DNA from 2 places in the Acidovorax sp. FW305-C-20-28 genome. Region 1 is predicted to be linked to the other one. Evidence: predicted binding sites of a transcription regulator. Region 1 holds the regulator's gene; the other holds the start of a gene.
What was found. Region 1 encodes sigma-54, which starts transcription at its own class of promoters, with help from an activator protein. Its sites were predicted from a motif close to TGGCANGNAANCTGCTTT; they were not measured.
Positions count from the first base shown of each region.

Region 2: hmpA (NO-inducible flavohemoprotein) is a predicted target of sigma-54. The motif match lies at 1,839-1,856, and genes of this name have one in related genera.

Region 1 covers NZ_JBYSYM010000004.1:30,915-34,972, reverse strand. Annotated here, with positions in the region: gene AC3WOH_RS06625 (hypothetical protein) at 1-58, shown strand, start outside; gene AC3WOH_RS06620 (VOC family protein) at 61-438, shown strand; gene AC3WOH_RS06615 (RNA polymerase factor sigma-54) at 439-2,040, opposite strand; gene lptB (LPS export ABC transporter ATP-binding protein) at 2,104-2,871, opposite strand; gene lptA (lipopolysaccharide transport periplasmic protein LptA) at 2,883-3,530, opposite strand; gene AC3WOH_RS06600 (thiol:disulfide interchange protein DsbA/DsbL) at 3,641-4,058, opposite strand, start outside.
Region 2 covers NZ_JBYSYM010000029.1:45,171-49,228, reverse strand. Annotated here, with positions in the region: gene AC3WOH_RS27025 (LysR family transcriptional regulator) at 1-888, shown strand, start outside; gene AC3WOH_RS27020 (aminoglycoside adenylyltransferase family protein) at 879-1,673, opposite strand; gene hmpA (NO-inducible flavohemoprotein) at 1,896-3,086, shown strand; gene norR (nitric oxide reductase transcriptional regulator NorR) at 3,094-4,058, opposite strand, start outside.

The DNA of each region.
Region 1 (4,058 bases):
CCAGGCTCTGGAATTGCTGCGCTCGCTGCGGCGTGCGCCGGCGACGAAGGCGCCCTGACCATGGCTCTGCCTGCCGTCCTCGGCACCGTGATGGTCTATGCACGCGACATGCAGCGCAGCGCCGCCTTCTACCGCGCGCACTTCGGGTTCGAGACCACGGGCGAGGTGGTGGTGGAGGGCTTGATCGAGCTGCACGCCCCCGGTGGCGGGGCTGGCATCCTCATCCACCAGGCGGCCAAAAGCGTGAAGCTCGGGCAGGCAGGGGTCAAGCTGTGCTTCCATGTGCCGGAAGTGGAGGCCTTCAAGGCCCAGGCGCTGGCGCAGGGGCTGGAGTTCGGACCCACGCACCAGGCCAAGGGCTATGCCTTCGCCAATGCCAAGGACCCGGACGGCAATGCCGTCAGCATCTCCAGCCGCGCCTTCCGCAACCTGCCCTGATCAGAGCGCTTTGCGCAGGTTGGCGGGTGCGATCTTGAGCGCTTCGCGGTACTTGGCCACGGTGCGGCGTGCGCATTCGATACCCTGCTCCTTGAGCATCTCGGCGATCTGGCTGTCCGACAGCGGCTTGGCCGGGCTTTCGGCCGCGACGAACTGCTTGATGAGCGCACGCACGGCCGTGCTCGATGCATTGCCGCCCGTCTCCGTACCCAGGCCCGAGCCGAAGAAGTACTTGAGCTCGTAGGTGCCGATGGGCGTGGCCATGTACTTGGCCGTGGTCACCCGGCTGATGGTGGACTCGTGCAGGCCCAGCTCGTCGGCAATGTCGCGCAGCACCAGCGGGCGCATGGCCAGCTCGCCATGGGTGAAGAAGCTCTTTTGCCGCTCCACGATGGCGCGCGAGACGCGCAGGATGGTGTCAAAGCGCTGCTGGATGTTCTTGATGAACCAGCGCGCCTCCTGCAGCCGCTGCTGCATGGCCTGGTGGCCCTCGCCGCCCTTGTGGCCGCGCAGGGCGCCGGCGTAGATGTCGTGCACGCGCAGGCGCGGCATCACGTCGGGGTTCAGCGCCACGATGAAATTGTGCTGGCCGTCGCGGCCGTTGGCGCGCCCGGCCTTGCGCACGATGACGTCGGGCACGATGATGTTGCGCTCCACATCGACGAACTTGCGGCCCGGGCGCGGCTCCAGCCGGGCGATCAGGGCCATGGCGGCGCGTGTGCGCTCCTCGCCGTCGCCGCACAGCTGGGTCAGGCGGCGGATGTCGCGGCGTGCCAGCATCTCCAGCGGCTGCTGGCACACGCGCAGCGCGGTCTGCACGGTGTCGGGGTCGGCATCGCTGTCCTCGTCGGCCGCCAGGGCCGAGAGCTGCAGCGTGAGGCATTCGCCCAGGTTGCGGGCGCCCACGCCCACGGGCTCCAAGCTCTGCAGCAGGCGCAGGGCCACGGTGAAGCGGTGCACCAGTTCCTCGATCTGCTCCAGATCGTCGGGGCCGGCCAGGGCGATGGCCAGCTCTTCCAGGGGCTCTTCGAGGTAGCCATCGTCGTTGAGCGATTCGATCAGGAAGCGCAGTGCGGCGCTGTCCACCTCGGACAGGCGCAGCGACAGGGCCTGGCGGTGCAGAAAGGCGGTCAGCGATTCGTGCGAGCGGGCCAGCTCGGTGGCATCGGCCTCGTCGCCTTCGCCATCGTTGCGGTTGCGGGCCGGCGCATCGCCGCCCCACTCGGCATCGTTGGGGGACACATCCACTGTGCCATCCCCGCTCCAGTCGGGCTCGTCGCTGGCGCTGCTGCCCAGTTCCCCATCGCCCTGGGGCGTGTCGGCCACGGACTCGCTCGGCGTGCTGCTGCCCGGGGCGTTGGAGTAGACCGCATCGTCGGAGCTGTACTCATCGGGCTGGGCCGGCGCATCGGCCGTGTCCACGCCGAACTCCTCGCGCGGCGCCTCGTCGGCATTGCGTTCGAGGAACGGATTTTCGTCGAGCATCTGCTCGACCTCCTGGCCCAGCTCCAGCGTGGACAGCTGCAGCAGCCGGATCGATTGCTGCAGCTGCGGCGTGAGCGCCAGGTGCTGCGATACGCGCAGCGACAGGCCGGGCTTCATCGCGCGTCCTTCCGGGACTGCAGCGAAGGCGGGTGGGCAAAGGGCGTCCGTTCCATCGTGGGGCTACATGCGGAAGTGTTCACCCAGGTAGACCCGGCGCACTTCGGCGTTGTCGACGATCTCGGACGGGGTTCCCTGGGCCAGCACGTGGCCGTCGCTGATGATGAAGGCGTGGTCGCAGATGCCCAGCGTCTCACGCACGTTGTGGTCGGTGATGAGCACGCCGATGCCGCGTGCCTTCAGGAAGCCGATGATGCGCTGGATCTCGATCACCGCGATGGGGTCGATGCCGGCAAACGGCTCGTCCAGCAGGATGAAGCGCGGCTGCGTGGCCAGCGCACGGGCGATCTCCACGCGGCGGCGCTCGCCGCCCGACAGGGCCAGTGCGGGCGAGGCACGCAGGTGCTCCACGCGCAGCTCGGTCAGCAGGGCCGTGAGGCGCTCCTCGATCACGGCACGCGCCAGGGGCTGGCCGTCCTCGCCGCGCTGCAGCTCGAGCACGGCGCGCACGTTTTCCTCGACCGTGAGCTTGCGAAAGATCGAGGCTTCCTGCGGCAGGTAGGACAGGCCCAGGCGCGAGCGCCGGTGGATGGGCATGTGGGCCACCGAATGGCCGTCGATGCGGATATCGCCGGCATCGCTGCGCACCAGGCCCACGATCATGTAGAACGAGGTGGTCTTGCCCGCGCCGTTGGGGCCGAGCAGCCCGACGACCTCGCCCTTTTGCACGACCAGCGAAACGTCCTTGACGACCTTGCGGCTGCCATAGGATTTTTCGAGGTGGTGCACCTCCAGCCGGCTTTCCGCCGGGGACGCGGCGACGGTGTTCACGGCAGCCTCGCTCACTTGGCGCCGCCGAGGGTGCTGCTGGGGCGCAGGGTGGTGCCGGAGGCCGGTGCGGCCGGTGCCGCGGCACCGGCCGGGGTTTCCTTGGGCGACAGGATGGCGCGCACGCGGCCACCGGGTGCGGGCGCGTCGCCCGCGGCATTGGTGCTGCTGCGTGGCTTGGCATCCACGGTGAACACGTCGGTCAGGTTGTTGTAGACGATGACCTGGCCGGTGATCTCATCGGTCAGCGTGGATTCGCGGAAGCGCCGCAGTTCCGCACGGGTGATGAACTTCACATTGTCGGCGCGGCCGTCGTATTCGATGACCTCGCTCTCGCCTTCGATGAACTCGTCGGGCGCGCCTGGCAGGGTGTCGCGCTTCTGGCGGAAGAAGGCGCGCTTGCCCGGCTCGGCGGTGACCACGCCGAACTGGTAGCCGTCCGCGTCCTGGCGCACGTCGAGCCGCGCACCGCGCAACACGATGGTGCCCTTGGTCATGACCACCCGGCCAGTGAACACGCTGGTCTGCTTGAGCTCATCGTGGCGCAGTGCGTCGGCCTCGATGTTCATGGGCTTGTTGCGGTCGGCCTTTTCGGCATGGGCCGCGGTCTGGACGACAGCCAGGGCCGCGAGGAGGAGGGTCGGGAGGATGCGGTAGTTCATAGGGCACGAATCTTGCAGATCATTGTAGCCACCCGTGGCGACACCCCATGAAAAAAGCCCGCATGTGCGGGCTTGGGTCGGCAGCAGGAGGTCGTCCCGCCAGGCCAGGGTCAGGCCTTGCGCGCCACACCCGCCAGTTGATCCACCACCTGCAGCACCACGGACATGCTGCCCGCCATCGTGCCGTCGGTGTAGTAGCGGCCGGCCACACCCATCGAGGGCACGCCTTCCACGCCGTAGGCGTCCTGCAGCTGCGAAGCACGGCGCACCTGGTTGGAGACCGTGAACGAGCTGTAGATTTCCTTGAACTTGGCCACGTCCACGCCCTGCGTGGCGATCCAGGCCATGATCTCCTCGTCCTTGGCGAGCTTGACCTTCTCGACGTGGATGGCGCGGAAGACCCGGGCATGCAGTTCGCCGACCTTGCCCATGCCTTCGAGCGTGTAGTACAGCTTTTGCAGCGGCACAAAGCTGGCATTGAAGGCCACGGGCACGCGGCGGATGGAAAGCTCCTTGGGAGCGGCCTTG
Region 2 (4,058 bases), on a different contig from region 1:
GACCTGCAGGCCTTTGTCGTGGTGGCGCGCGAGCGCAGCTTCACCCGGGCCGCGGCGCAGCTGGGCCTGTCGCGCTCGGCCCTGAGCCACGCCATGCTGGCGCTGGAGGCGCGCCTGGGCGTGCGCCTGCTCACCCGCACCACGCGCAGCGTTTCCACCACCGAGGCCGGGGCCCGCCTGCTGGCCACGCTGGCACCGCGCCTGCAGGAGATCGAGGCCGAGCTGGGCGCGCTCAGTGCCCTGCGCGACAAGCCGGCGGGCACCGTGCGCATCACCGCGCACGACCATGCCATCGCCACCGTGCTCTGGCCGCGCCTGCGCCCGCTGCTCAAGGAGTACCCCGACATCCGCATCGAGTTCAGCGTGGACTACGCCTTCACCGACATCGCCTCGCAGCGCTTCGATGCCGGCGTGCGCGTGGGCGACCGGGTGGACAAGGACATGGTAGCCGTGCGCATCGGTCCCCCGCTGCGCATGGCGGTGGCCGCATCGCCGGCCTACCTGGCAGGCAGGGCGCTGCCTGCCACCCCGCACGACCTGACCGGCCACCAGTGCGTGAACCTGCGCCTGCCCACCCACGGCGGCCTGTATGCCTGGGACTTCGAGAAAGATGGGCAGAGCCTGGCCGTGCGCGTGCAGGGGCAAACCGTGTTCAACACCACGCCGCTGATGCTGCAGGCCGCGCTTGACGGCCTGGGCTTCTGCTACGTGCCCCTGGAGCTGGTGCAGCCGCATGCCGAGCAGGGCCGGCTGGTACCGGTGCTGCAGGACTGGTGGCCGAGCTTCTCGCCCTACCACCTGTACTACGCCAACCGGCGGCAGATCGCGCCCGCGCTGGCCCTGGTGATCGAGGCGCTGCGCTGGCGCGAAGGTCCGGCTCAGTCCTGAGCCGATGCAACCAGCGGCGCGATGCGCTGCTTGCACCAGTGGATGGTGGCGGCCACCGCGCCGGGCATGGCGGCGAGCCCATCGTCCTCACCAACCAGGTAGGCCTGCGCCGCGCGCTGCAGGGTGGCGGCGTGCTCCACCGGCATGCGCTCGGCCGCCCAGGCGGCGGCTGCGTGCTTCGAGGCGATCGCGCCAGTGCTGGCGCTGTACCAGATGCGCGCCAGCGCCAGCAGGATGGGAGCCTCTTCGCCTTGCCAGTCGGGTGGCGCATTCCACTGCGCGATGGTGTCGGCCAGCGCCTGCCGGAAGTCGCGGGCGGGCACCGGGGCGAACAGTTCCACGGCGGGCGGCCCCAGCAATGACAGGCTGTGCTGCCGCAGCTTGGTGAGCAGGATGGCCAGGTCGGGGTCTGCCATGGCGGGCTCGAAGCGGCCGGCCACGATGTCCTCGCGCAGCCATTCGCCAAACTGCATCTCGCGCCGCGCTGGGTAGCGCCAGGGCTGCACCTCTCCGAGCGCGAGCACCGTGACCTCCAGCGCCCGCAGTGCGCCGGGGTTACCGGGCGGAGCCGAGTGGGCCAGCAGCTCGCGCATCAGCGCCTGCCGCACAGCTTCGGCCAGCGGCGCGGCCACGGTCACCATGAGGTCGATGTCGCTGCGCGGCTGGAGGCTACCGTCCACCGCAGAACCGTAGAGGTGGATGGCGAGCAGGCCATCACCCAGGTGCTGTGCCAGCAAGCTGCGTACCTGGGTGAGTTGGTGGGCGATGTCGGGGGTGGCTTGCATGCCGCGAGCATAGATTCAGTGCGGGAAATCCCAGGGCCTGCAGGGGATTCACGGTCCACGGATGCAAGTCGTTTTGACTTTTGGCTGTCAAAAAGACTTTCTTTCAAGAGAAGTCGTTATGACGTTGTATTGACGCAAGTCATTGATTGCAAAGGCCCTGGGGACCGGCATGGCTGTTGCAATGATCAGGGCCTCATCCACTCGACCCCTGTGCCCCCTGCAATGCTCACCGACTCCCAACGCGCCATCGTCTCCTCCACCGTGCCCCTGCTCGAACAAGGGGGCGAGGCGCTCACGACCTACTTCTACAAGATGCTGCTGGCCGAACACCCCGAGGTGCGGCCCTTCTTCAACGAGACCCACCAGGCCAAGGGTGACCAGCCGCGCGCGCTGGCCAATGGGGTGCTGATGTACGCCAAGCACATCGATCGCCTGGAAGCCATGGGCCCGCTGGCCACGCAGATCGTGAACAAGCATGTGGCGCTGCAGGTGCTGCCCGAGCACTACCCCATCGTCGGCCGCTGCCTGCTGCGCGCCATCCGCGACGTGCTGGGCGCCGAGGTTGCGACCGACGCGGTGATGGACGCCTGGACGGCCGCCTACGGGCAACTGGCCAACATCCTGATCGGGGCCGAGCGCGCACGCTACGACGCGCAGGCCGCAGCACCCGGTGGCTGGCGCGGGCAGCGCGCCTTCACGGTGCAGCGCAAGGTGCGCGAGAGCGCGGAGATCACCTCCTTCCATCTGGTGCCGGCCGATGGCGGCGCGCTCATGGACTTTGCGCCGGGCCAGTACATCGGTCTGTGCCTGGTGGTTGAGGGCAAGGACATCCGTCGCAACTACTCGCTGTCTGCCGTGCCCAATGGGCAGAGCTACCGCATCAGCGTCAAGCGCGAGCCCGGTGGCGTGGCATCGAACCACCTGCACGACGCGGTGCACGAGGGCTACACCCTGCAGCTGCTGCCCCCGTCGGGCGGCTTCGTGCTGGCCGAGGGCGAGCGCCCGGTGGTGCTGATCAGCGGCGGCGTGGGCATCACGCCCACGCTGGCCCTGCTGGAACAGGCGCTGGCCGCCGAGCGGCCGGTGACCTTCATCCACTGCGCGCGCAACGGCGCGGTGCACGCCTTTCGCGAGCACATCGACGCGGCCGCCGCGCGCCACCCGGGGCTGCTGCAGCGCTACTACTGCTACGACGAGGTGACCCAGGGCGCGCCCGGCCTGCCGCACGCCGTGGGCCGCCTCGGCCTCGACCTGCTGCAGCGCTGGCTGCCCGGCGGCACGCGCGACGTGGACGCCTATTTCCTTGGGCCCAAGCCCTTCATGCAGCAGGTGCGCCGCGGCCTGCGCGACTGGGGCGTGCCCGATGCGCAGTCGCGCTTCGAGTTCTTCGGGCCGGCTTCGGCGCTGGAATAAGGCGCGCTCAGGAGGGCACCCGCGCTATGCCCAGGCGCCTGGCCATGCGCGCCAGGTTGGCGGGGTCGACGCGCAAGGCCCGTGCAGCGGGCGCCCATTGCTGGCCGTGCTGCGCCAGCGCATCGAGCACCATGCGCCGCTCCAGCTGGTCCACCGCATCGCGCAGGCCCAGCTGGCCGGCCGGCACGGCGGGCTCTGCGGCGGGGGCAGTGGCGGCCGTGGCCGCGCCGACGTTGCCGAGGCCCAGGTCCTCGGCCGACAGGGTGAGGATGCGCGGGCGCTGCGCATGCCGGCCCAGTGCCTTGACCACGCTGCGGCCCAGCAGGTGCTCCAGCTCGCGCACATTGCCGGGCCATCCGTAGGCCAGCAGCGCGGCCTGCGCGGCGGCGTCCAGGCGCACACCGCCCAGGCCCATGCGTGAGCGCGCCTCCTCCAGGAAAAAGCCGCCGATGGGCAGCACATCGCGCCCGCGCTCGCGCAGCGGCGGCACCTGCAGCGGGTACACGCTCAGGCGGTGGTAGAAGTCGGCGCGCATGCGGCCCTCGCGCACCTCGCGCGCCAGGTCGCGGTTGGTGGCGGCGATCACGCGCACATCCACCCGGTGTTCGCGGTCCGAGCCCAGGCGCTGCAGCTGGCCGCTTTGCAGCACGCGCAGCAGCTTGGCCTGCACGGGCAGGGGCAGCTCGGCCACTTCGTCCAGGAACAGGGTGCCGCCATCGGCCAGCTCGAACTTGCCGCGCCGCTCGCCCACCGCGCCCGTGAAGGCGCCGCGCACATGGCCGAAGAGTTCGCTCTCCACCAGGCTGTCGGGCAGGGCCGCGCAGTTGATGCTGACCATGGGCTTCCTGGCACGTGGCGATGCAGCGTGCAGCGCCTGGGCCACCAGCTCCTTGCCGGTGCCGGTCTCGCCCTGGATCAGCACGCACAGCTCGGTGGGGCCGGCCAGCGCGATCTCCTGGAGCAGGCGCTTGT